Regions from separate parts of the Enterococcus sp. AZ126 genome, predicted to be linked through region 4. Evidence: riboswitches for the same ligand, from Rfam matches in the RefSeq annotation. Region 4 holds a riboswitch; each other region holds the start of a gene.
The links. A riboswitch is a leader RNA that binds a small molecule or an ion and turns the genes downstream of it on or off. The one in region 4 is predicted to bind magnesium.
Positions count from the first base shown of each region.

Region 1 (6,004 bases), 2.2 Mb from region 4:
TGATCTTGCTTAGATAAAACAGCTTCGATCTTTCCTAAGTTTACATAGATGTAGCGGCGGTCTTGTCTTTCAACAATTCCTTGCATGATATCATTCTCATAAGCACTGAACTCGTTATAGATAATGTTTCTTTCAGCTTCACGAACACGTTGCAAAATAACTTGCTTTGCCGTTTGCGCTGCGATTCGACCGAAATCTTTTGGTGTGACCTCAAAACGAATTTTATCGCCCATCTCATAAGCTTTGTTGACTTCCATCGCTTCTTTTAAGGACACTTCAAGTTGTGAATCAAAGACTTCTTCCGTTACTTCTTTTACAGCATAAACATGGATGTTGCCTTTTTTACCATCAAATTCTACTTCAACGTTTTGGGCTTGCCCATAATGTCTTTTATATGCGGAAACTAAAGCTGCTTCCAATGCGTCAATCACAATCTCTTTAGAAATACCTTTTTCAGCTTCTAATGCATCTAGTGCATTTAACATTTCTTTGCTCATTTTTTTATCATTTCCTCCTACTGTCTAAATGAAAGGTGAACGGAGCTGGTCAACCTTTTGTCGGTCGATTCTTACAACTCGCGATAAGCTTTTGCTTGATCGTTTTACTTCGTTTAAAACTGAATTGCTAAACGAGCTTTTGCAATGTTATTTCGTTCGAATGTATAATCTTTTACTCTTGTTTTGATTTTGACTGTCAAGGTCAACTGATCTTTATCGATTGTTTTTAAGATACCTTCAAATTGTTTTTCACCATCGAACATTTGATAAAGTGAAACATGAATGTATTCTCCAACTGCTTTTTCATAGTCGCTTTCTTTCTTCAACGGACGTTCAGCTCCCGGAGAGGATACTTCCAAAAAGTACGCTTGAGGAATCGGATCAGGATCCATAGAATCAAGTTTTTCGTCTAGCTGTTCACTAACAAGTGCACAGTCTAAGATATCGATACCGCCTTCTTTATCAATAAAAACGCGGAGAAACCAGTCTCTTCCTTCCTTGACAAACTCTACTTCTACAAGTTCAAAATTTTGTTTTTCTAAGATTGGTGTGACTAACTCGGTAACAGTTTCCACAACACTACTCAAAATTTTCGCCTCCTTCGAGATTTATGTAACGTACTAGATCATAGAAAAGCGAAACGCTGGCTTAACCAGCTAGACCATAGAAAAACGAGAAAAATCAACGTTTTTTTCTATTTTCTTCCTATGTTACTCCATTAAAAAGAGTGAGCAGAAATCCGCTCACTCAAACTAGTATCATTACTTATAATGTATTCTAACACATATTTTCTGAAAACTCAACTTTACGTCATTAGAAAGCCATTTATCAGCAATTATCTTTATCCAAAGAAACATGCTTCACTTTTTTGCCCATTTGTTTTACTATTGATAAGAAAAGTTGAAAGGAGCGTCGTTATGTCTCAAATACAAGTAATCAAAGTAACAAAAGAAACGATGAAAAAAATGCAGACCTTTTATGAAAAACATCGTTTAAACAAAACAGTTCCTTACTCTGAATTTGTTGCCAGAATTGGAAATACGACAATTACAGCTTACACCTCTGGAAAAGTGGTTTTTCAAGGTTCGGATGCTGAAAAAATAGCAGCAAAATGGGGCAGTTCACTTAAAACGAATAAAAAAACTAGTTCATCCTCAAAAAAAACAACAACTTTACCTGCTAATTTCAGTAAACTTTCGGTCTTAGGCAGTGATGAAGTGGGCAATGGTAGTTATTTTGGCCCCGTTACTGTTTGTGCAGCTTATGTCGATAAAACCATGGTCGAAAAGTTGAAAGCTCTTGGCGTAAGAGATTCTAAGGAGTTGACCGATCCTCAAATCATCCAGCTTTCTAAAGTGGTCAAAGAATTGATTCCTTATAAACTACTAATTGTCGAACCAGAAAAATACAATCAGATCCAACCTAAATACAACGCTGTCCATATGAAAGTCGCCTTACATAATCAAGCGATCCACTTATTATTACGTGACATCGAACCAATCAAACCTGAAGCAATCCTGATCGACCAATTTACACCAGAAACAAATTATAAAAAATATGTACGAAGTGAAAAAAATCAGGTCAGCGAAACGTTATCCTTTATTACGAAAGGCGAACAATACCATGTTGCGGTCGCAGCAGCTTCAATCATCAGCCGAGCAGCCTTTTTAGAAGAACTAGATAAAGAATCTGCAGAATTGGGCATGAAAGTACCGTCTGGTGCAGGAGCGACTTCTGATAAGGTGGCCGCTAAAGTAATCGCTAAAGGTGGATTGGACTTACTAAGTAAATATGTAAAACTTCATTTTGCCAATACAGAAAAAGCGAAAAAAATTGCTGCAAAATAATAAAAAAGAAGATGTGACGAGACGCTTTGACTTTTTACAGCTTCGAATTTCCAATTAAAAGACGATACAAAAGTGCTTAGTTCTTTCTTATTTTTGAGAGCTAAGCACTTTTTTGTCCACCTGTTTTTTATTATTCAGCTTCTTGAATTTCTTTAGCTAAATCAGTATAATCGATTGCTGCATGAATAAACGTGTCATCATTTTCAGGAAAATGTTGCATCAATGTGTCCATCGGCTCGATTTCGATCGTTCCTTTTTCTAATTCAAATGCTATCAAATGACCCCCGAATGTTTGCTCATCGTCTATAAAGTGCAGATGAAAATCTGCTGCTGCAACGCCTTGAAACAACTCTGGCGTGAAAAAACCAACGATAGTTCCTGTAGTATTTTTTTTACTAAATTCGGGTTGCTCCTTAGATGCTTCAACTAGTCTTTTATATGGTTTTTCTTGTTTAGCCATTGCTCGAATACAGACGTCTTTAAACGTCCCATGTATTTTGATTGCGTGAAAAAGATTTTCACTTCTCAAGTGTTTACGAATCAGCTTAATGATTTGTGCGCTGTTTGCTTCACTAGTCACAGGTATAGAAAAAGATGGTCTAAACATTGTCACTGCGGCATATGGAGTCTTTTGTTCCTCATCTAGATCGATCAAAGCACCATCTTCTCTTCCTTGATAGGCTCTTCCATTTAAAATGATCAATTCTCCATCTAAACCTGATAAAGTACCAATCCCAAAATCCCCTTTTTTTAAAATGTTTGCGATTGTCTCAGTCCCATCCATCAAACCTGCCATTAATGCACCCAACGTTCCATGCTGATATAAGACTGCTTCTTCTGTCATTGTTATCCCCTTTCTGTAAAACTGATCTTGTAAAATTGTTTTATAAGCATTTCACTCTTTTTTTAATCGATTGAGATTACAATCATAGTTAAAACTTCTGCATATCTCACAAAATCGACTGGTAAAAGTTCATATCAGAAACACGATGCTTTAATACTTAGTAAATTTATCTCTATTCGCTTCAAAAATGTAACTAGATTGATCATTTATCAACTTTTTTCACCATAATTCCAGCACCTTTTCTGCTTCATTCCACGTTGTGTCACATTCATTTTGAAAACAGATTACATTACGTTTCATCACTCATAAAAATAGAATATTCGTAAAAAATTTAAATAAAAACATTATCTTTTTGATACAGTTTTCAACTCTGTATTATTTTTTATTATAGCACGCCTACTATTTTTTTGTTTACTCATTTGTCTGACACCCATAAGTGAAGATTTAGCTGAAACAATCGTTCCTCTATTCTTTATTTCTATTAACTTTTTTCTTTATATTTAAGAAAGAGTAAAGAATATAGATAGATGTATTTTTTTGGCATATTCACTTTTGTAGCGTGAAACCTCTAGACGATGGGATTTCTAGTTTAAAATAAAAAAAGTCATTATAAAAAAAGCATATTATAAAAAAATTAATATTTATCTCATTGACTTCATTAGAGATATTTACTATATTTAAGACGATCTGAATAACTTGTTAGGTGAGGCTCCTATGGAAACACAGGCTACTGCTCAAAAATGTCGAAAGACAGGAATGGGTAGGACAGGAATTGTCGAATTAAGGCTTTTCACAAAGTAGCTAAAAGCTCTGCTTTTTACGTTTCATAGTGCTAAAACTCAACGATGAGAATGATAAAAGGCTCTTTTTTGTGCTGAAATCAATCCCCTTCGCTGAGTTATTCTAAGCGGAGGTTTTTTGTTTTTGTAAATAATGTTGACAGGATTCTTACTCTTTAAAGGCGGAGAGACAAATCAAAGAAGGACTGTTTTCTTCATTTTATATTATCGATCGTGAAGATTCTTCTTTTATTTTGTGCCTGTTGTTATCCATTATTTTTTAGTCAAAATACCCTTTTTATCCCCCATCTAAATCAATTCCTAATGCCAAGCTTTATTTGATGATCAATTAAAATGATTAGCGAGGAATAAAAATGAAAACAGGAATGAAATTTTTAGTTTGTATACTTCTTTTGGTTCTCTTGATTATTATAGGAGTCGGCAGTTATACAGCAATCAGCTTTCATAATGGGAAAAAAATGGCTCAATCACAGGTAAACAAGAACAAGAATAATGATTTTTCTGGTGATCAGCAGACGAATATGAAAGAAATCACGATTATGATCATAGGTGATGACGGTCGAGAAGATGATGAAGATGGGGGACGCGCTGATACCTTAATGGTCGCCCACTATAACAGTGAAACAAAGCAACCCATATTAATATCAATTATGAGAGATTCTTATGTTTCAATACCGGGACATGGTTTGGAAAAAATCAATGCAGCCTATGCATATGGTGGAGCAGAATTAACGAGAAAAGTGCTTAATGACTCGTTTGGATTACCAATCAATTATTATATTTCAGCTGATTTTAATAATTTCATCCAACTGATCAATGAACTGTATCCAAAAGGCGTTGAAATCGATGCAGAAAAAGAGATCAATTTAGACAATGTCGATATAAAAAAAGGCAAGCAAATCATGGATGGCAACACATTGTTACAATATGCTCGTTTTCGAATGGACGAAGAGGGCGATTTTGGTCGCGTAAGAAGACAGCAACAAGTCATGGATGCTTTGGCTAAACAGTCCAAAGATGCTTTACCTCTAGCACAACTTCCAAAAATTGCTGGTGAAGCTGTTGGCTATTTGGATACAAACATACCTACTAACGTACTTATAGACTTAGCAAAAGATTTTCTTAAAGGGAATGTAAAAAATCTTGAAACATTATCTGTACCAGTTAAAGGGAGCTGGGCATTTAATGACTACACTGATGCCGGAAGTGTATTGGAAGTCGATGAGAAACTAAATGAAGAAGCGATTCATAAATTCTTGAATGATGGAGAAAGTCAATGAAACAAGTAAAGAGATTATCCAAACTTCATTACTTAGATTTTTATATTTTGATCCCTTATTTTATCTTATGTGTCGTAGGCATATTAATGGTCTATAGTTCCAGCTCTTACCAATTATTAGACAGTGATCTTGGAACTTCTAGTAAAGCAATCAAACAAATGATCTCTTTTATTTTTAGTTTAGTTTGCATGAGTATTGTGTATCGAATTAATTTGTCTGTTCTTCGTAAACCTAAAATCATGTATTTCATATTGGCACTTACTTTCCTTTCCATCATTGCCTTGCCGTTCATTGGAACGACAGTTGGTGGCGCAAAACGTTGGATCAACCTAGGCGTACTTTTGTTTCAACCTTCTGAGTTAGTTCCTTTAGTCATGATTTTATACTTGGCTGCAAACTTATCAAAAAATGATACCTTGGTTCCCTTTACGTTTAAAGACCATAAGCGATCGCTATTAGTCTCACTTTGCTTTATCCTTTTTGTCGCATTACAACCAAATATCGCAGGCGCTTCAATGATTTTCATACTTGTACTAGCCTTATTTTTATTTAGCGGTCTGTCTCCATTATTTACGTCACTGGCTTTAGTTGGCTTCATTGCGGCGAAACGGTTAGGAACTGTTCTTTTATTGTCGATTCCCACTAATTGGATGCCTCAAAAATTCAGCTATTTGGTGACAAGATTCGAAGTAATGCAAAATCCTTTCATCGACCCAACAGGGAAAGGATTCCAAAC
Region 1 is NZ_JBIOSB010000001.1:834,133-840,136, forward strand. It holds gene nusA (transcription termination factor NusA) at 1-497, opposite strand, end outside; gene rimP (ribosome maturation factor RimP) at 611-1,084, opposite strand; gene rnhC (ribonuclease HIII) at 1,415-2,344, shown strand; gene budA (acetolactate decarboxylase) at 2,475-3,188, opposite strand; M-box (ykoK) riboswitch at 3,877-4,046, shown strand; gene IGI43_RS04125 (LCP family protein) at 4,342-5,268, shown strand; gene IGI43_RS04130 (FtsW/RodA/SpoVE family cell cycle protein) at 5,265-6,004, shown strand, end outside.
Region 1: another riboswitch for magnesium. It lies ahead of IGI43_RS04125 (LCP family protein); the one in region 4 lies ahead of IGI43_RS14500 (LCP family protein).

Region 2 (6,004 bases), 2.5 Mb from region 4:
TCATCAAGAAAAATGGTGATAGGGAAGAATTTAATAGAGAAAAAATTTTACGCGGACTGATCCGTTCGGCCGAAAAACGTCCGGTTGCTATGGAACAAATGGAGCAAATAGTCGATAATGTCGAAAACCGTGTGCGTAGTTTAGGTGAAAATGAAATTTCGACAACTTTGGTCGGAGAGTATGTAATGGAAGATTTAGTTAATTTGGATGAAATCGCCTATATTCGATTTGCCAGTGTCTACCGTCAATTTAAAGATATGAGTGTGTTCTTGAAAGAACTACAAGGAATCGTAGACAAAGCCAAATCTTCAAATTCAGATACAACGAAAGAATAAGGAGGTCTTTCCTTGAAAGACAATTGGAAAGAAGTCCATCCTAAAAGTATTTTTCAAGTAGCACTATCTTATCCTTTATCTAATCAAGAACAAGAGATATTGACGCTTTTATATCAGCCAATGATTGGTGCAGAAGCTTTTAGTTTATACTTGACCCTTTTATCAGAAGTAGAAGAGATCGGGGTAAGTGAGTCTCTTTTTCATGCTGAATTAATCACGATGATGGATATGAGTATCAAGCAAATTCAAGCCGCTAGAAAGAAATTAGAAGGTATTGGGTTATTAGGGACCTTTAGCAAAGACGATCCTGAACTAGGAACACAGTATTTATACCGATTGAATCATCCTGAAACAGCTGAACGTTTTTTTAAAGATGAAGTATTGTCATTGACATTAATGAACAGTGTAGGACAAAGAAAGTTAGAAAAATTGTTTGAACGATTTAAACCCAAATTTGTCAATTTGACTGGTTTTGAAGAGATCTCAGCCAGTTTTAAAGATGTTTATTTATTTAAAGAAGAACAAATCATTTCACAAAGTAAGCAGTTAAGTCGAATGGAACAAGCATTCAAAGAGCCTAGACCTGCTCAAAAGCCAAGTGCCATCAATGATAGTTTCGATTGGTCCTATTTTATCCAAGGAATAGAAAAACTCGGAATCAAATTACCAGATAATCAAGCAGGCTTTAAGGAAGAAGTATTTATTTTCCATAATTTATTTGGTATAACAGAATTGGATATGATCGATTTCTGTTCTAAATCATTTGATTATTATACAAGTAAGATCGATGTAAAGGATTTTGAACGGGCTGTGTATAGAACATTTGATCCTGATAAAAAACAAAAACCAAGTGAGTTTCAAAAAAATGATTCAGTGGATTTATCCGCAGAGGATCAGCAGACGTATCGCTACAATTCGTTAAAAATGATTGGTTTTTCAACCCAAGATATTCAGATGATCATGGATAGTGAGAAAAATTTTCCTTTGAATTACTTAGAAGCATTAAAAAATGAGCGTGGTGGCTATACAACGCCGCAAGAACGTTCGTTGGTCAAATATTTAGTAAGTAAATCTGGTCTGCCAAACAGTGTGATCAATGTTTTGATCAACTACGTTTATAATATACAAAAACAACCTACACTAAAGGCCGATTACGTGAATCGAATTGCTAATGAATGGGCACAAAGTGGTATTTTTTCGCCAGAGAAAGCCATCGAACATGTCCGGGAACTAGCTAAAAAGGGTAAAGAGCAAAAACAAACGAGACAACGATACGGACAAAATAATCGACCAATCCGCCAAGAAACGTTACCGGATTGGGTGGATAATCCAGTAGAAGAGCAGAAATTATCTAAAGAAGAGCAAGCGCGATTAGACAAAGAAATTCAAGATTTCTTGAGTAAAGGAGGCGGAAATTAATGGAAGACGTAGGAAAAGAAATGTCAAAAATCATCCAAAGCAGAGATATGAGTGAACGTTACAACGAATTGGTAGAAGTTGTCTTGAAGGATACGGATGTTCAACAGTTTATTGAAGAACATCGTGAGCGATTAACAGATGAAGATATTCAAAAGAGCTACTCAAAGCTTTACGAATTTGTACAAGAAAAACGCAAATACCAACTGAATGATCCAACAATGATTGCGCCTGGATATGAGCCTCAACTAACCTTGAATTTTCATTACATTGATGTCACCTATGTACCGACAGAAGCGCTTATCGCTAAACAAAAAGAAGATGAAATTCGTAAACGAGTTCGTGCTATGGATATGCCAAAAGATGTACGAGAAGCCAGCTTAAATAGATTTGATACAGCATCTCAAGGTCGAGCACAGGCGATGGCAGAGACGATGAAATTTTTAAATGAATACACGTCGAATCCAAAAGAATTTCACAAAGGACTTTATCTTCAAGGAACCTTTGGAGTTGGAAAATCATTCCTATTAGGTGCGATTGCTAATAGCTTAGCTGAACGTGGTTTTATTACAACAATCGTTCATTTCCCAACATTTACAGTTGAAATGAAACAAGCAATTGGGAAAGATATGGTTGGTCCAAAACTTGATGCTGTCAAGAAATCACCCGTTTTGATGATCGATGATCTTGGTGCAGAATCGATGACTTCATGGATTCGCGATGATGTGTTAAGTGTTATTTTACAATATCGAATGCAAGAGCAATTAGTGACCTTCTTTTCATCAAATCTTGATTTAAAAGACCTAGAAAAACATTTATCCGTGACTCAACGAGGTGAGCAAGAACCTTTAAAAGCGCGTCGAATCATGGAACGTATTCGATATTTAGCACAAGAAATTACAATGTCTGGAAACGATCGAAGAAATGGATAGAGGAATATTACTGATTATCCTCTCTCCAGGTTTTTAGTGAGGTTGGAACAGAAGTGTTTAACTCTTATTTCCGAAGTTTTTACTTCTGTTCCCACCGTTTATTCAGATTTTTTAAGGCTAGGACCTAACTCGTAGAGCTATGTCCTAGCCTTTCATTTTTTTTATTTTTATTAAGTATACATGATGAGGATGGACGATTGTAGATTCTATCGCTTATAATAAAGTATCAATTTTTGGAGGACGTAACATGAAAAAAATCGCAATAGCAGTTTTAACTGTATTTACGCTGATTTCTTTAGGAGCTTGCGCACAAAATAAAAAAGATTCGTCAAAAGGAAGTGAAGAAACAGCAATGAGCAGCCAAAAAGATCAAGTGATTGATGAAACGCTGAATACTAAAGACAAAGACGAAACGCAATCAATATTTACCGCAGTTTTAGTTGAAGATGCTACGAAAAATGAAACGGTGGACAAATCGATTCGATTCGTTTTAAAAGACGTCGAAGTGGTTGAAGACCCAGAAAAAATAATTAATATGATGAAAAATGATGGCGTTATTTTAAATGTACCAAAGGAACAATTGGCTGATGGCCTCACAGAAAGTGAGTTTAAAGCTGGGGATACTATTCAATTTACTTTAGCTGGCTTACCTGCGATGACGATGTCGATTCCACCTCAAGTCGCTGGAAATTCAGTCGTGAATGTCGAAAAAAAATAATAAATTTAAAAAATAATCAATGTTGATAAATAGTGCAGCTGCACGTTTGTAACATTGGTTATTTTATTTTTGTTAGAAAAATGAATAAAATGCTATTGACATTTGTTTTAAAACGGTGGTATAGTTTCATCTGTAAGTTAATTAAATAGATTTGTTAGGTGAGGCTCCTATACAAACACAGGCTACTGCCCAAAAACATCGAGAGATGCCAATGGGTAGAACAGGGATTGTCGATTACAAGGCTTTTCATAAGGTAGCTAAAAGCTCTGCTTTTTACGTTGTATAGTGCCAAAACTCAACGACTAGATCATACAGGCTTTTTTTTGTGCGCTTATTTATGACCTTCCGCTGAGTTTTTGGCGGAAGGTTTTTTGCTTTAAATCACTACGACTGTTGGAAAAGCAGAGTAGAGGATGAACGGTACTTGCTAAAAAGCAATATGTCCGCGAAAAACCAATCACCGATAAACGAATCTAGGGAAGGAGCAAACCAATGAATTTTTAATCAATATTATCGCTAGTATATTTGCTGGAATGATCATTGGCGTAGAAAGACAGTGGCGAAAAAAACTAGCTGGAATGAGAACAATGACGTTAGTAACGTTTGGCTCAAGTCAATTCGTTTCATTATCCGGTTTAATTCAAGATGACAGCAGTCCGACGCGAATTGCGGCTCAAGTCGTAAGTGGTATAGGTTTTCTTGCTGGGGGTGTGATTTTACGAGAAGGATTTAGTGTGACTGGGATCAATACTGCAGCAACTTTATGGTGTTCCGCAGCAGTCGGAAGTTTGATTGGCGCGGGATTTGTGATCGAAGGGGTGATCTGTTCTATTGTTTTAATGTTAGTCAATATTTTATTAAGAAACCTATCATTCAAAATGGATGACTTAACTGTTCAAAGACAAGAAGAACAAGCCGATTCGATTCATTACCTATCAGTGATTACTAGTAATACAAGTGAAGTGATGCTTAGAACAGAAATTATTCAGTTATTGGATAATTATTGCCTAACCTTTACAAAATTTTCTTGTACTGATTTGGCTGGTAAAAAAGTAAGGCTATTTTTAGAAATCGAAGCTGCAAGAAATGGGACGCTCGCAGTGAATACAATTATTTCCGAATTATCCCAACTATCAGAAGTCATAGAAATTAATCAAATGAGCAATTAAAAGAACGGAGGAATTATCATGGTAAAACAGTGACTGTCAAAATTATCGATTGGAACAGTGAAGAATATTGGAAAGGAATTTTATTAAGAAATAAGTTCCTCAAAACGAGCGCGGGGAAAGAATGGATCAAAGAATTACCTGTAAATGAAGAGCAGGATATCCATATGGCTGCATTGATTGATGGAAAAGTTGTAGGAACCTTACTTCTTTTTAAAAGCAGCAAGGCAATAGCGCAAATTAAACAAGTGGCGATAGATGATCAGTATCAAGGATTTGGTATCGGAAAACAATTACTTGAATTTGCAGAAAAAATCGCGGATCTTATGAATTTTCAATCAGTATTTTTAACCGGCCGTAAACAAGCTTGGGGATTTTATACTCATTTAGGGTATCAAAGCATTGGCTATGCATACTCGGAGGGACAAGTGGTCTTGAAAAAATTTGAGAAAATAATTTATACCCAAAATGACCGACTAAGGGTTGAAATCATCAAAAATATAATGCTAAAGGAGATGGAAACAAATGGATGACAGTAGTCAGATGTTCAAGGACTTATGCAAAAAGAAATCTGTTGAAGAAAATATGTTTATTATTGTCTATTTGTTTCTAAGGCAAACAAGCAAGATTCTCCTGTAACAGATTCTCTTTTTCCATCAGTCCGATTCCTAAAATAGATAAAAATCATGAAATTTCAGATGACGGATTCTCGTATAAAACACTTGAAATTTCTTCGATCAGCGTTTTGGAAAGAAGGAGAATTATATGGATAAAAAAGTAGTATTAAATAGAAAAAATAACCAATCATATGAGTATTTTGCACGAAACTCGGTAGAGAATATATTGACATTTTTTAAATCCTCAAAAGTAGGATTGACGAATCAGCAAGCAGTATTATCAAGAGAGACATTTGGCGAAAATACCATCACTTACGGTAAAAAAACACCGTTATTCGTTGAAATAATAAAAGCTTATTTTACACCATTTACAATTGTTTTGATTGCTTTAGCTATTATCTCGTTTGTAACAGATTATGTCATTGCCCCACCTGCTGATCGTGACCTTGTCGGTGTAATGATCATTATAGCAATGGTTTTGATCAGTGGCACCATGACGTTATTTCAATCAGTCAAATCAAATCAAGCAGCAGAAAAATTAAATAACATGGTGCAAATAACAGCTACTGTTGTTCGTAGAAAAAAACAACTTGAACTTCCAATCGAAGAAGTGGTTTGTGGAGATATTATAAAATTATCTGCAGGTGATATGATTCCAGCTGATATTCGTTTAACTAAAACAAAAGATTTGTTTGTTTCTCAATCTGCCATGACAGGTGAAAGTTACCCAGTTGAAAAAAGAGCTGACTATAAATTGAATACGAATAGTGCAGAAACTGAATACGAAAATATTGTGTTCATGGGTAGTAATGTAATCAGT
Region 2 is NZ_JBIOSB010000001.1:571,864-577,867, reverse strand. It holds gene nrdR (transcriptional regulator NrdR) at 1-335, shown strand, start outside; gene IGI43_RS02810 (replication initiation and membrane attachment family protein) at 348-1,754, shown strand; gene dnaI (primosomal protein DnaI) at 1,754-2,683, shown strand; gene IGI43_RS02800 (hypothetical protein) at 2,931-3,401, shown strand; M-box (ykoK) riboswitch at 3,545-3,715, shown strand; gene IGI43_RS02795 (MgtC/SapB family protein) at 3,905-4,570, shown strand; gene IGI43_RS02790 (GNAT family N-acetyltransferase) at 4,600-5,100, shown strand; gene mgtA (magnesium-translocating P-type ATPase) at 5,333-6,004, shown strand, end outside.
Region 2: another riboswitch for magnesium. It lies ahead of IGI43_RS02795 (MgtC/SapB family protein); the one in region 4 lies ahead of IGI43_RS14500 (LCP family protein).

Region 3 (6,004 bases), 2.3 Mb from region 4:
ATTTCAAATTCCTGAAAAATCGTTTCTCCTCTTGTTTTTAAAACAAATCCTTCTGGCGTTAATTCATTGGTATTGTGGCCTCTTGTTATCAATCGAGCATTTAGTTCTAATTCTAATTCACGAATATGAGTACTCAAATAAGGTTGAGAAATACCTAATTCCTCTGAGGTTTTTGTAAAATTTTTGTATTTACATAGTTCTAAAAAATAATCTAGATGTTTTAATTTCATTCGTTCATCTCCTTCACTTGAGTGAAAAAAACTCTAATCATATACAAGATAAAATAATTTTAGTTAAAATAGTTCTTTTTTAGAAAAAATATATAAAAAATTAATAGTATATTATTGAACTTTCAAAACAAGTATAAATTATTATGGATTAATCAGGAAAAGAGCCTCTTTAATTGGTAGCAGACCAATTGAAGAGGCTTCTATCAGGATATTACCTTCTGATAAAAATGACGAACGATCGCTTATATGTTGAGGTTGGCACATAAGCGTTTATTCATATTTATTATAGTCTTGAAGATAAATCTAAGCCATTACGATTTACTTATAGTGCTATTCCTTTTTGTGAATTTCAACTTATTTTCGAAGGAGTTACTTCTGCATCTATCGTTTATTCGGATTCTTTAAGGCTAAGTTTTTTTGTAAAAAGAAGGATGGATTTTCTACAAACGAAGTTTAAATCTTCGTTCGTAAAGTCATCACAAAAAAAGATGAGTCAATAGGCTATCTGTTTATTCTTATACCGTTATTCCTTTTTTTGTCTATCAAAAAAAATAATAATTCATTAAACTGATGATGTAATTCTTCTTGTTAGGTGAGGCTCCTATACAAACATAGGCTACTGCCCAAAAATGTCGAGAGACGCCAATGGGTAGAACAGGAACTGTCGAATTAAGGCTTTTCTTAAGGTAGCTAAAAGCTTAGGCTTTTTACGTTGTATAGTGCCAAAACTCAACGAATGTGAAGACTCATGGCGAAGTGCGCTGAGTTTTCAGTGCGCTCTTTTTGTGTGGAAAGGATGTGGTTATCATATCGGAAGATAGTTCGATAAAGCGAAACTCAACTAAAAGAAAAGAGGATAATCTAGATGCAAAAAGAAATGAAGAACATGATCCATGAAAAAGCGTATCAGAAATTAGCTAATCTATCGATTGATAAAGTACTGGAAAATTTTTCATCCTCGTGGGAAGGTTTAAAAGCTAGAGAAATAAAACGCTCAAAAGAGCAATTTGGTGTAAACAAAATCACTGATGATAAAAAGAAATCATTGGTTTATACGGTGATAAAATCTTATGTCACTCCGTTCACTGTAGTATTGATGATACTTGCAACTATCTCGTTTTTTACTGAATATGTGTACGCGGAACCAAGTGAAAAAGATCTTGTGGGTGTCTTGATCATGTTGATCATGGTTTTATTAAGTGGCACGATGACATTAGTCCAATCAGTAAAATCGAGTAATGCGGTCAGCAAACTGCAAAATATGATTCAGATTACTGCAACTGTTACTAGAGAAAATAAAGAAATGGAAATCCCGATGGACGAAGTTGTTTGTGGTGATTTAGTGAAGCTCTCAGCTGGCGACATGATTCCAGCAGACCTCCGCTTGATCCATGCCAAGGATTTGTTTGTTTCTCAATCTGCAATGACAGGAGAAAGTTTTCCAGTTGAAAAGAAAGTTAAAAATGTCGTGACCACAAGGAACAGTCAAACGGATTTTGAAAACCTACTATTTTTAGGGAGCAATGTTGTGAGTGGTAGCGGGATTGGTGTAGTTGTTCGTGTGGGCGATGATACATTATTTGGAAAAATAGCACAAGATGTAGCAGATGATGATAAAAAAACGAGTTTTGAAATAGGCGTAAATAAAACCACCTGGTTATTGATCCGCTTTATGATGGTCATCACGCCAGCAGTATTTTTGATAAACGGAATAACCAAAGGCAATTGGAGTGAAGCGCTGATGTTTGCAATCGCAACTGCTGTAGGGCTTACTCCAGAAATGCTGCCGATGATCGTTACCACAAATTTAGTCAAAGGCTCTAGAGATATGGCCAAAGAAGGAACGATCATGAAAAACGTCAATGCGATTCAAAATTTTGGCGCTATGGATATTCTGTGTACGGATAAGACGGGCACACTAACGCAAGATAAGGTTATTCTTGAGTACCATTACAACACTTCATGTCAAGAGGATCATGAAATATTGCATTCTGCGTTTTTGAATAGTTTCTTTCAGACAGGTTTACGAAATTTGATTGATAAAGCGATTATTGAAGCAGCATCGAAAGAATTATCCATTGACGAAGAAGATTATTTTAAAATAGATGAAATTCCTTTTGATTTTAATCGTAGAAGAATGAGTGTGGTTGTTAAAGATAGAAGATCCAATCGAAGCCTATTAATCACCAAAGGAGCAGTAGAAGAGATGCTGCAAGCATGCTCTTACATTAACCAGCAGGGAAATATTATTCCACTCACGCAAGAGATAAAAAAACAAGTACTAAAAACAGTCAAAGAATTAAATGAAGATGGCTTACGAGTATTGGCCATTGCTGATAAAAAAGTCAATAATCAACTAGATGATTATTCTGTAGAAGACGAGAAAGAGTTGGTTTTACAAGGATATTTAGCATTCTTAGACCCTCCAAAAGAAACAGCGGCAGCGGCAATCAAAGCATTGAAAAACAATGGTGTTTCTGTAAAAATTTTAACTGGAGATAATGAATTAGTCACACGTTCAGTCTGTAAAGAGGTTGGTCTGGGAACTGAAAGAATGATCAATGGTTCAGCAATAGGTAAGTTATCTGAAGTTGAATTAGAAAAAATCGTTACTGAATACAATATCTTTACGAAAGTAACGCCAGACCAAAAAACAAAAATCGTAAAAGCATTGAAAAAAAATGATCAAACAGTTGGATTTATGGGAGATGGTATTAATGATGCTGGAGCCATGAAAGTATCAGATGTAGGCATTTCTGTAGATACGGCCGTTGATATTGCAAAAGAATCGGCAGATGTTATTTTATTACAAAAGGATTTGATGGTTTTAGAGCAAGGAATTATATCAGGTCGTAGAGTATTTAGCAATACCATGAAATATATCAAAATGACTGCAAGCTCCAATTTTGGTAATGTATTTTCTGTTATTCCAGCAAGCATCTTCTTACCTTTTTTACCAGTTGCGCCGATTCAATCTCTTTTCTTAAACTTAATTTATGATACATCATGTATGTCTGTACCTTGGGATAATGTCGATGCAGAATATGTGGAAAAACCAAAAAAATGGGAAGCAAAATCAATTGGTTCTTTCATGAGATGGTTTGGACCGACCAGTTCTATTTTTGATATTGTCACTTATCTATTTATGTATTTCATAATTTGTCCAACAATTTTGGGTGGCAGCTTTTTCTCATTAACAGCAGATAAGCAATTATTGTTTATTGCGATTTTCCATGCAGGTTGGTTCATTGAATCTTTATGGTCACAAATGTTGGTGCTTCACGTTTTAAGAACACCAAAGATCCCGTTCCTTCAAAGTAGAGCATCAGGTATATTGACACTGGTCACTTCAATTGGAATTTTAGGCGGTACAATTTTACCATTTACCAATTTAGGCGCAACGATTGGATTTGCACCTTTACCAGGAAATTACTTTTTCTATTTAATACCAACGATCATTGCGTATTTACTTTTAGTAACGGTAATCAAAAAAATATATATGAAAAAATATCAAGAGTTACTTTAATCGGAAATTTTAGGACACTTTGGATTCTAGGAATGAACCAAGGTGTCTTTTTTTTGTACATTAAATAGTGAATTTATTGAATCAAATTAGAACATTATATGATTGAATATGGTAAGATGAAGTGGGTCTTTTATATACAGATATAATAGAGTAGAGGACTTTCAAATTGGAGGAATAAAAACAGTGAAAAATGATACAACGAGCATTTCAGCATATATACATATCCCTTTTTGTGAACACATTTGTTATTATTGTGATTTCAATAAAGTTTTTTTAGAAGGTCAGCCAGTAGATGAGTATATCCAAAGTCTTTTGACCGAAATTCGTTTGACAAAAGAGCAATATCCAAGCAAAGATACCAAAACAATCTATATAGGTGGTGGAACCCCAACGTCTTTATCGGCTAATCAATTGGCTGTGTTGTTAAAAGGCGTACGTGAACTTTTGCCGATAGAAGCTGGAAATGAATTCACAGTGGAAGCAAACCCGGGTGATTTAACACAAGATAAATTACAGGTGATGAAAGAGTATGGAGTCAACCGTTTATCAATGGGTGTTCAAACATTTGATGATCAGCTTTTGAAAAAAATTGGTCGCAAACATACGGCTGAAGATGTCTATGATACAATGAAATTTTTAGAAAAAGAAGACTTCTTGAATGTAAGTATTGATTTGATTTATGCATTACCTGGCCAAACATTAGAAGGATTTAGAGACACTTTAAGACGAGCAATCGAGCTTGATTTACCTCATTATTCATTGTATTCACTGATTTTAGAAAATAAAACAATGTTTATGAATTGGGTACGTCAAGGTCGCTTACAATTACCTGATCAGGAAGTTGAAGCGCAAATGTTTGAAGAAACGATCCTTGCGATGGAAAAAGCAGGACGTCATCAATATGAAGTAAGTAACTTTGCTTTAAAAGGTCAAGAAAGCCAGCACAATTTGGTCTATTGGAATAATGACCATTACTATGGTTTTGGAGCTGGAGCCAGTGGCTATCTAGGCCATACTCGTTATCGTAATCATGGTCCCATACAACACTATTTAAAACCATTAAAGGAAAATCAATTGCCTACTGTTGAAACAGAATTATTGACATTAAATAATCAAATGGAAGAAGAACTTTTTCTAGGTTTGAGAAAAATGAGAGGCGTATCAAAATCGCGTTTCCAAGAGAAATTTGGTTTACCGTTGGATCATGTATACAAAGAAACGATTCCAGAGTTGGTCCAAAAAGGGTTGCTGTTGGAGAATGAAGATCATATCCAACTCACTGAACAAGGACTTTTCGTAGGAAATGATGTGTTTGAAGCATTTCTCATAGATAAAGAATAGGAAAATAAAAAGGAATGAAACTAGAGTTTAAATGGCTCTGATTTCTTTCTTTTTTATTTTTTTAGCACTCGATGATAAAGAGTGCTAAAAAAGTTTGTTTTTCTCTTGACAATTTTGTGAGAACTTGCTATATTAATAATTGTATTAGCACTTGAACAACATGAGTGCTAATGAAGGGTGGTAACTATGATAACGGAAAGACAAAAGAATATTTTGCGACTTATCATCCAAGAATACACAAATACAGGAAATCCTGTAGGTTCCAAAAAATTAATGGAAGAAGGCATTCAATCGAGTTCTGCGACAATTCGTAACGATATGAAAGCTTTAGAAGAACACGGATTGCTAGCGAAGACACATTCGTCTTCTGGTAGAATTCCTTCAATGGATGGTTATCGCTATTATGTGGACCATTTGTTAAGTCCAGCGGAAGTTGAACATGATGAATTAGAAGCGATTCGCCATTCCTTTGGTAAAGAGTTTCATGAAATCAATGATATCATTGAACAATCTGCTGAGATCCTTTCTGACCTAACAAGCTATACTGCTTTTTCGTTAGGACCTGAAGTGAAAGAACGAAGATTGACTGGTTTTCGAATCGTTCCATTAAATGAGCGTCAAATCATCGCGATTATCGTAACAGATAAAGGCAACGTAGAAAACCAAGTATTTGCGATTCCGTCATCTGTATCAAGTCAGGATTTGGAAAAGATGACCCAAATAATCAATGACAAATTGGTAGGACAACCGTTACTGACAGTTTATCATCGTCTACGTACGGAAATCCCAATGATTTTACATCGTTATTTTCAAACACCAGATGGCATGATGAATCTATTTGATGCAATGTTAGGACACGCGTTTGAAGAAAAAGTTTTCGTCAGTGGTCGTATGAATCTACTAGATT
Region 3 is NZ_JBIOSB010000001.1:816,489-822,492, reverse strand. It holds gene IGI43_RS04055 (LysR family transcriptional regulator) at 1-230, opposite strand, end outside; M-box (ykoK) riboswitch at 808-978, shown strand; gene mgtA (magnesium-translocating P-type ATPase) at 1,096-3,756, shown strand; gene hemW (radical SAM family heme chaperone HemW) at 3,940-5,097, shown strand; gene hrcA (heat-inducible transcriptional repressor HrcA) at 5,284-6,004, shown strand, end outside.
Region 3: another riboswitch for magnesium. It lies ahead of mgtA (magnesium-translocating P-type ATPase); the one in region 4 lies ahead of IGI43_RS14500 (LCP family protein).

Region 4 (6,004 bases):
TGTGAGTCTGAATATTTTCATCTAAATAATCTAAATTTGGCCGAACATTCATTGCAAAAATAGCACTGTCACATAATAGTTGAGACTTTTTTGTTTCGATTAGAAGTCCTGCTTTTGTGTCTGTTACTTTTTCAACGGTCTCATCAAAATGGAAAACAACACCGCGAGAGACCATTTCAGCTTGCACAGGCTGGATCATCTCTTCATCAAAATACTTAAACAATAAATAGTCCATACGTTCAAAGAGATGCACTTCTTTTCCTTTTTTTAGCAAGGTATCTGCAGCTTCTCCACCAATTTGACCACCGCCGATCAACGCTACTTTATCACTATTTTTCAAACGTTCGATTGCGTTAAAAACGCCAGGTAAGAATTTATATTTTAAAACCTTTTCCGAATCACTTCCTAGAATCTTTTGCGACCATTGACTAGAACCCGTTGCCAATATCAGTTTATCAAAAGACATTAAAAATTCAGATTTTTTCTTTTCATATTTAATGATATGTTGTTTTGAATCCATACTAACCACTTTTGAATTCAACATCAAACAAATATCACGATCTATTAGATGTTGTTCTGACATAAACTGAGCCTTTTCGATAGGATCGATCGCTTCATTAAAGTAAAGATTGATGCCACCAGGTAGGTAACCAATTGTTTGCTGCTTCTCTATTAAATAAATTTTAGCAGTAGGGTATTTTTTTCTGATAGCCAAAGCAGCTGATACTCCAGCAAATGACGCACCAATGATCACAACTTTCACAGTAAAACCTTCCTTCTAAATGAATAAAACGTTTGCTTAAAGCATAGCACAAGCCTTGTCCATTCGTATAGAAATACACTAATTTTTTTTGTACTAAAAAAATAACCCATACACTCCTCTAAAAGAGAATAGACAGGTTATTTTATTTATATAATCAAGTTTTAATTGGCTTTCAAAAACGCTTTGATCGCTTCAGCATTTTTTTGTTCATCCAGTTCGATTACGCTTCCTGATTCAGTATAATCATTAAAGTTCCATGAATCTTCGACAGGAACAGATAGTGATTCTAAAGGTTTTACCTTTCCAGTAAGGAAATCCTTCGCTAAATCAATCAATAAACTAGTTGGTACATTTGTATCGATTTTCCCTACCATCTTACCAGCTACTTGAGGTAATTCCCAAATTGGAATCAAATCTTTAGACTGTGCGATTAATGCATCCATCACTTGTTGCTGACGTCTGATACGTCCAAAATCGCCTTCTTCATCCATTCTAAAACGAGCGTATTGCAATAAGCTATTTCCGTGCAATGTTTGTTCTCCTTTAGGAATATCCACACCATCCAAATTAATATCTTTTTCAGAATCGATCTTAACTCCTTTTGGATAAAGTTCATCAATGATATCACTAAACTCTTTAAAATCCATAACAACATAATAATTGATTGGCAAATCAAAGTTCGTTTTCAGCACATCTTTTGTCATTTGCGCGCCACCATATGCGTACGCTGCATTTATTTTATCTTGTCCGCCATCAGGAAATGTTACATAACTGTCTCTCATGATCGATATCAATTTAGGCTGTTTTGATTTTCCATCATAGTGCGCCACCATCAACGTATCTGAACGTCCTTGATCTTCATCATCATCCCTCGAATCATTTCCTATGACCATAACCGTCAGCTCTTTATCACTCGTTTGTTCATCACCAGTAAAATTTTTATTTATTGTAGGAAGTTTTGATTCACTTTTTTCTTTTGCTGCTTGGAATGAGACTGCAGCATAGCAGGCTGCACTTACAATCACAAGAAGAATCGATAGTAAGGTAATCGTCACTATTTTCACAGATTTTTTCATTATTTGTTCCTTTCTAAACTTAAAATTGAATGGCTTGTTTCCAATTAGAGTATCGCTTATGAAACTGGGTAGCTCTTGAGTAAAAAGAAAAAATCCCTCACTAAGAATACTCAGCGAAGGGATTAGATTATAGGGACTAAGCACATGACACTGGTCATGGATTTCCAACGTATCTATATCTTCTCTTCGTTGAGTTTTAGCACTATATAACGTAAAAAGCATTACTTTTAGCTACTTTGAAAAACGCCTTAATTCGACGAAATTTGTCCTACCCATACCTGTCTTTCGACATTTTTGAGCAGTAGCTTGTGTTTATATAGGAGCCTCACCTAACAAGTATTTAATTCAGTATAAACTATAAGCGTATCGTATCACAAAGTCAAATGAAATTTTGGATAAATTAATCAAAGTCGTAACGCTGTTATTAAAAAAATCACTTTGTAGTCGCTCTTACAATGGAAAAAGGCGATAAAGACAACCATTTTCGAATAAAGAATCTTTACATTTTCTTAAAAAATAATGATTTCTCTATAAAAATCAACTTTAGATAGACTTTCCCAGTGATATCTGTTTCAATGTTTAAAAGACAGAATACCTGGAGGGAACAAATGGAACACTTTTTAGAAAAACAACAAGAATTCTTTTTCAACTTTTTAACAGACAGCATCGAAAACTTTTTATTAGATCATTCTGATGAAACATTCTACGCATTTGCTTTAAACTGCAATATTCATGAAGAAGGTGAAATCAATCTTTGCTTTAATACTGTGGAACTTTGGCAAGAAACAACAAGCTATTATACGAATAAAGGCCATAGTAAATCACAATTAGAAGAAATAAAATACAATTCAAGCGATTGGGATGAGACACAACAGTTTGCTTCTCTCCATTTATTTGACGATTGGGTGGAGGACGAACAAGATATAGAAACTGTTCTTGAATGGCTTTGCCAGCAGCTGATTCTCTTCATTGATAGTGAAACATTCAAACGTATCCCAAAAACAGAGGATTTCAAACTATTAGTCTGTGATCAAAACGAAAATCCTTCCGACTCACAAGAACGATTTGAAAAAATTGGAATGTTAGAAATTTTTCAAATAGAATAATGAAAAACATACCCTGTAATCTCAGTATGTTTTGTATAATTTTCTATAAACTAAAATCCAATTCTTCTACATAAAAAAGAGTGGATAAGATTTGATTAACTATCTTCACTAATTCTTTCTCATCCCTGATTTGATCTTTGGTTTCAATTTTAATTGTATCATTTGAATACGTCAGAAAATCATATTCTTCTTTAAGCGTGACTTGATGATCATTTTTTTTATACATCGTATAATCATCGATCACATCCATCTGATACTCTCGTTTATAACCATTCTTTAAAACAATCGCTGTTATAAGTGCATTGACTGTCAATGATTCTATGGGGATCTTTTGCTCATCTATTGTCAACGTGTAATTTTCGTCCTCAATAATCCCGCAGGCATTACAGCCTCCGTCTAATAAATTAACCGTTTTAGTGATCGTTGCTTTTTTCATTGTTCCAAATCCTTTCCCTTCTTTTTGTTTCTTTACATATTATACCAAAAGTAATAGCACAATAAAGTGATTCTACTACTTTCAAACAAGCAAATTATAAATAAGTAATAAAAAAAAAATTCTCTGATTTTATTTCTAAAATAACAATAGATTTATCATTTAGTATATAACATCATAAAGAAAAATAGAGACGTTAATAAATTAAAAAAACTTTATAAACTAATTTTTTCTACTACCTTTCTCCATATTTTGATCTGCTATTTTTTTGTTAATAAGCCTATGAAAAAGATCAATTTTTCACAACTTATTTTAGAGAGGATGTACCATCGTGCATTTGAAATAAAACATCATAATATTTTAGTTCGTTTTGATTGTTCACATCTAAATTAGAGGTAAAACTAGAGAATAAACTCAGCATAACTGGTTTTATCCTCTAGTTTCAGTCAGATTCTTTAAATAATTTATCTCGAAAATTCCTTTTCAAAAAACTCAGCCACAACATCCATCATTTTACCTTTGACCAGATGCCCTTCGCCTTCACCAGTGATAAACTCACTATGATCAGCATAAGACTCTCCTTCAATCATTTGGTAAAAATCGGCCATATCTTCATAAGGAATTTTAGGATCTTTGGTTCCGTGCCAAAATAATACTGGGCGCTGTGCTAATTTTTCTGGCGCCTCTGAAAGATCATAATTCGAAACCCAACTAAGTAATAACGGTAAATCCCGTGGCACAAAAAAGTTCATCTCAGCTGATCGTTCCATCACTCTCTCAATATAACGTTGCGGTGCTGGCGTTCCCATCATACAAGCTGCTATTTTTATTTCCGGATGTTGCGTCAATAATGCACAAGTTGTAATACCACCCATTGAAACACCACCAACGCCAATTTTTTCTGCTTCAATCAGCTGTTGTTTCTCAAAATGACGCACCAACTGAGCAAATTCAACAATATTATATTGAATACTTGACCAAAACGTCACTGATGGAATTGGAGATATCGGTCCTGTTTTTCGTTCCCCATGGTTCATCGCATCAGGTAAAATCACGCGCATTCCTTTTTTCGCTAATTTTCTAGCTTGAGTCAGTGATAATTCTTTCGCCGACTGCCATCCATGATAGTAAATGATTAAAGGCAAGGGATTATTCTTCTCTTCTTCTGGTACAATTTCCAGAACCGGAATCTTTTTGATATACCGATGTCTAATACTAACCTTCATCTTATTCACTCCTAAAAATAGTTTTTATTTATCAAGTATACACTTTTAGCTAAAATTCACTACTATTTACTATAAAGTAAAGAATAATTTGAAAATAATTATACTATATTCAGTTTATTAATAAGGGCAGCTATACTTTATATTTATGTATCTATATAGCTAATTGTTTTATAACAATAATAAAATAACGAAGAATAAAATCATACTGCACAGTAAATCATTTAAAACCATTTCTTCTTTTGTTGATATTCCATTAAGGAAATTCATAGATTTACTAAAGTCTGATCTAGGGATCTCTCAGTCCTCTGCTAATGTCTTCCTCTAACTGAAAAAACGAAAAAAGAAATTGTTCAAAAACTAGTGAAATTTACTAATATTTAGTAGATGGCATTCAAAATTATTTCAAGCCAAAATAAAAAAGCTAGAATCCTTATACGACAAGGGTTCTAGCTCATAATTGTAATTATTATTTAGTTTCACGGTGTAAAGTAACTTTTCTTTCACGTGGGCAATATTTTTGCTTTTCTAAACGATCAGGATTGTTACGTTTATTTTTGCTTGTTAGGTAGTTACGTTCTTTACAAGAAGTACATTCTAAAGTAATGTTTACGCGCATGTGTTTCCCCTCCTATATCTAATTTCGTATTTCTAAGATATTTCTTAGCCTCAGATATCATATCATGTTTATTCAAGAATTTCTACCCTTTTAGTAAAATTTGTAAAGGAAAACTACTTTACAAATTTATTGTTGTTTATAATCTGCATAAGCATCTACGATCGCTTTAGCCATCATTTGGTTTGGTCGGGTACTTTCACTGGTTAAGTGAGGTAAAATCACACTGACAGCAATCTCTGGATCATTGTATGGTGCATAGGCAACGACATTACTATTATACGTGCTATGCTCCCCAACATTGGTCTCAGCAGTACCTGTTTTAGCGGCCATATCTAATTTTGCACCTTGCATAGATTGCCCTGTCGTAAAGGCACCACTTCCATGAACAACATCATAAAAACCATTTTGAATGATCTGCATTTGCTCCGTATTGATATCTACCTTATTCAATTCTTTCGGCTTTATTTCTTCTTTCAGTTCACCAAGTTTTCCATCTGTATTGTTATCATAAATTCCTTCAACCACATGTGGCGCATAACGAGTACCGCCGTTTGCAACTGTTGAGGCATATTGTGCTAGTTGCATTGCTGTATACGTATCATATTGACCAAAAGACAAATCGAGTAACAGTCCTGGCATTGGCGCTTTATCTGAATCAAAATCTTTATTTGAAACGCCTGTTGATTCTCCTGGTAAATCAATTCCTGTGGAAACGCCCATTCCATATTCACCAAATGCTTTACGTAAAACATTAAACAAAGTTGGATCGCCTTGTTGGTATGGC
Region 4 is NZ_JBIOSB010000001.1:3,082,336-3,088,339, reverse strand. It holds gene IGI43_RS14505 (FAD-dependent oxidoreductase) at 1-763, opposite strand, end outside; gene IGI43_RS14500 (LCP family protein) at 925-1,839, opposite strand; M-box (ykoK) riboswitch at 2,015-2,183, opposite strand; gene IGI43_RS14495 (DUF4303 domain-containing protein) at 2,448-2,945, shown strand; gene IGI43_RS14490 (DUF4809 family protein) at 2,989-3,381, opposite strand; gene IGI43_RS14485 (alpha/beta fold hydrolase) at 3,843-4,604, opposite strand; gene rpmG (50S ribosomal protein L33) at 5,071-5,220, opposite strand; gene IGI43_RS14475 (penicillin-binding transpeptidase domain-containing protein) at 5,347-6,004, opposite strand, start outside.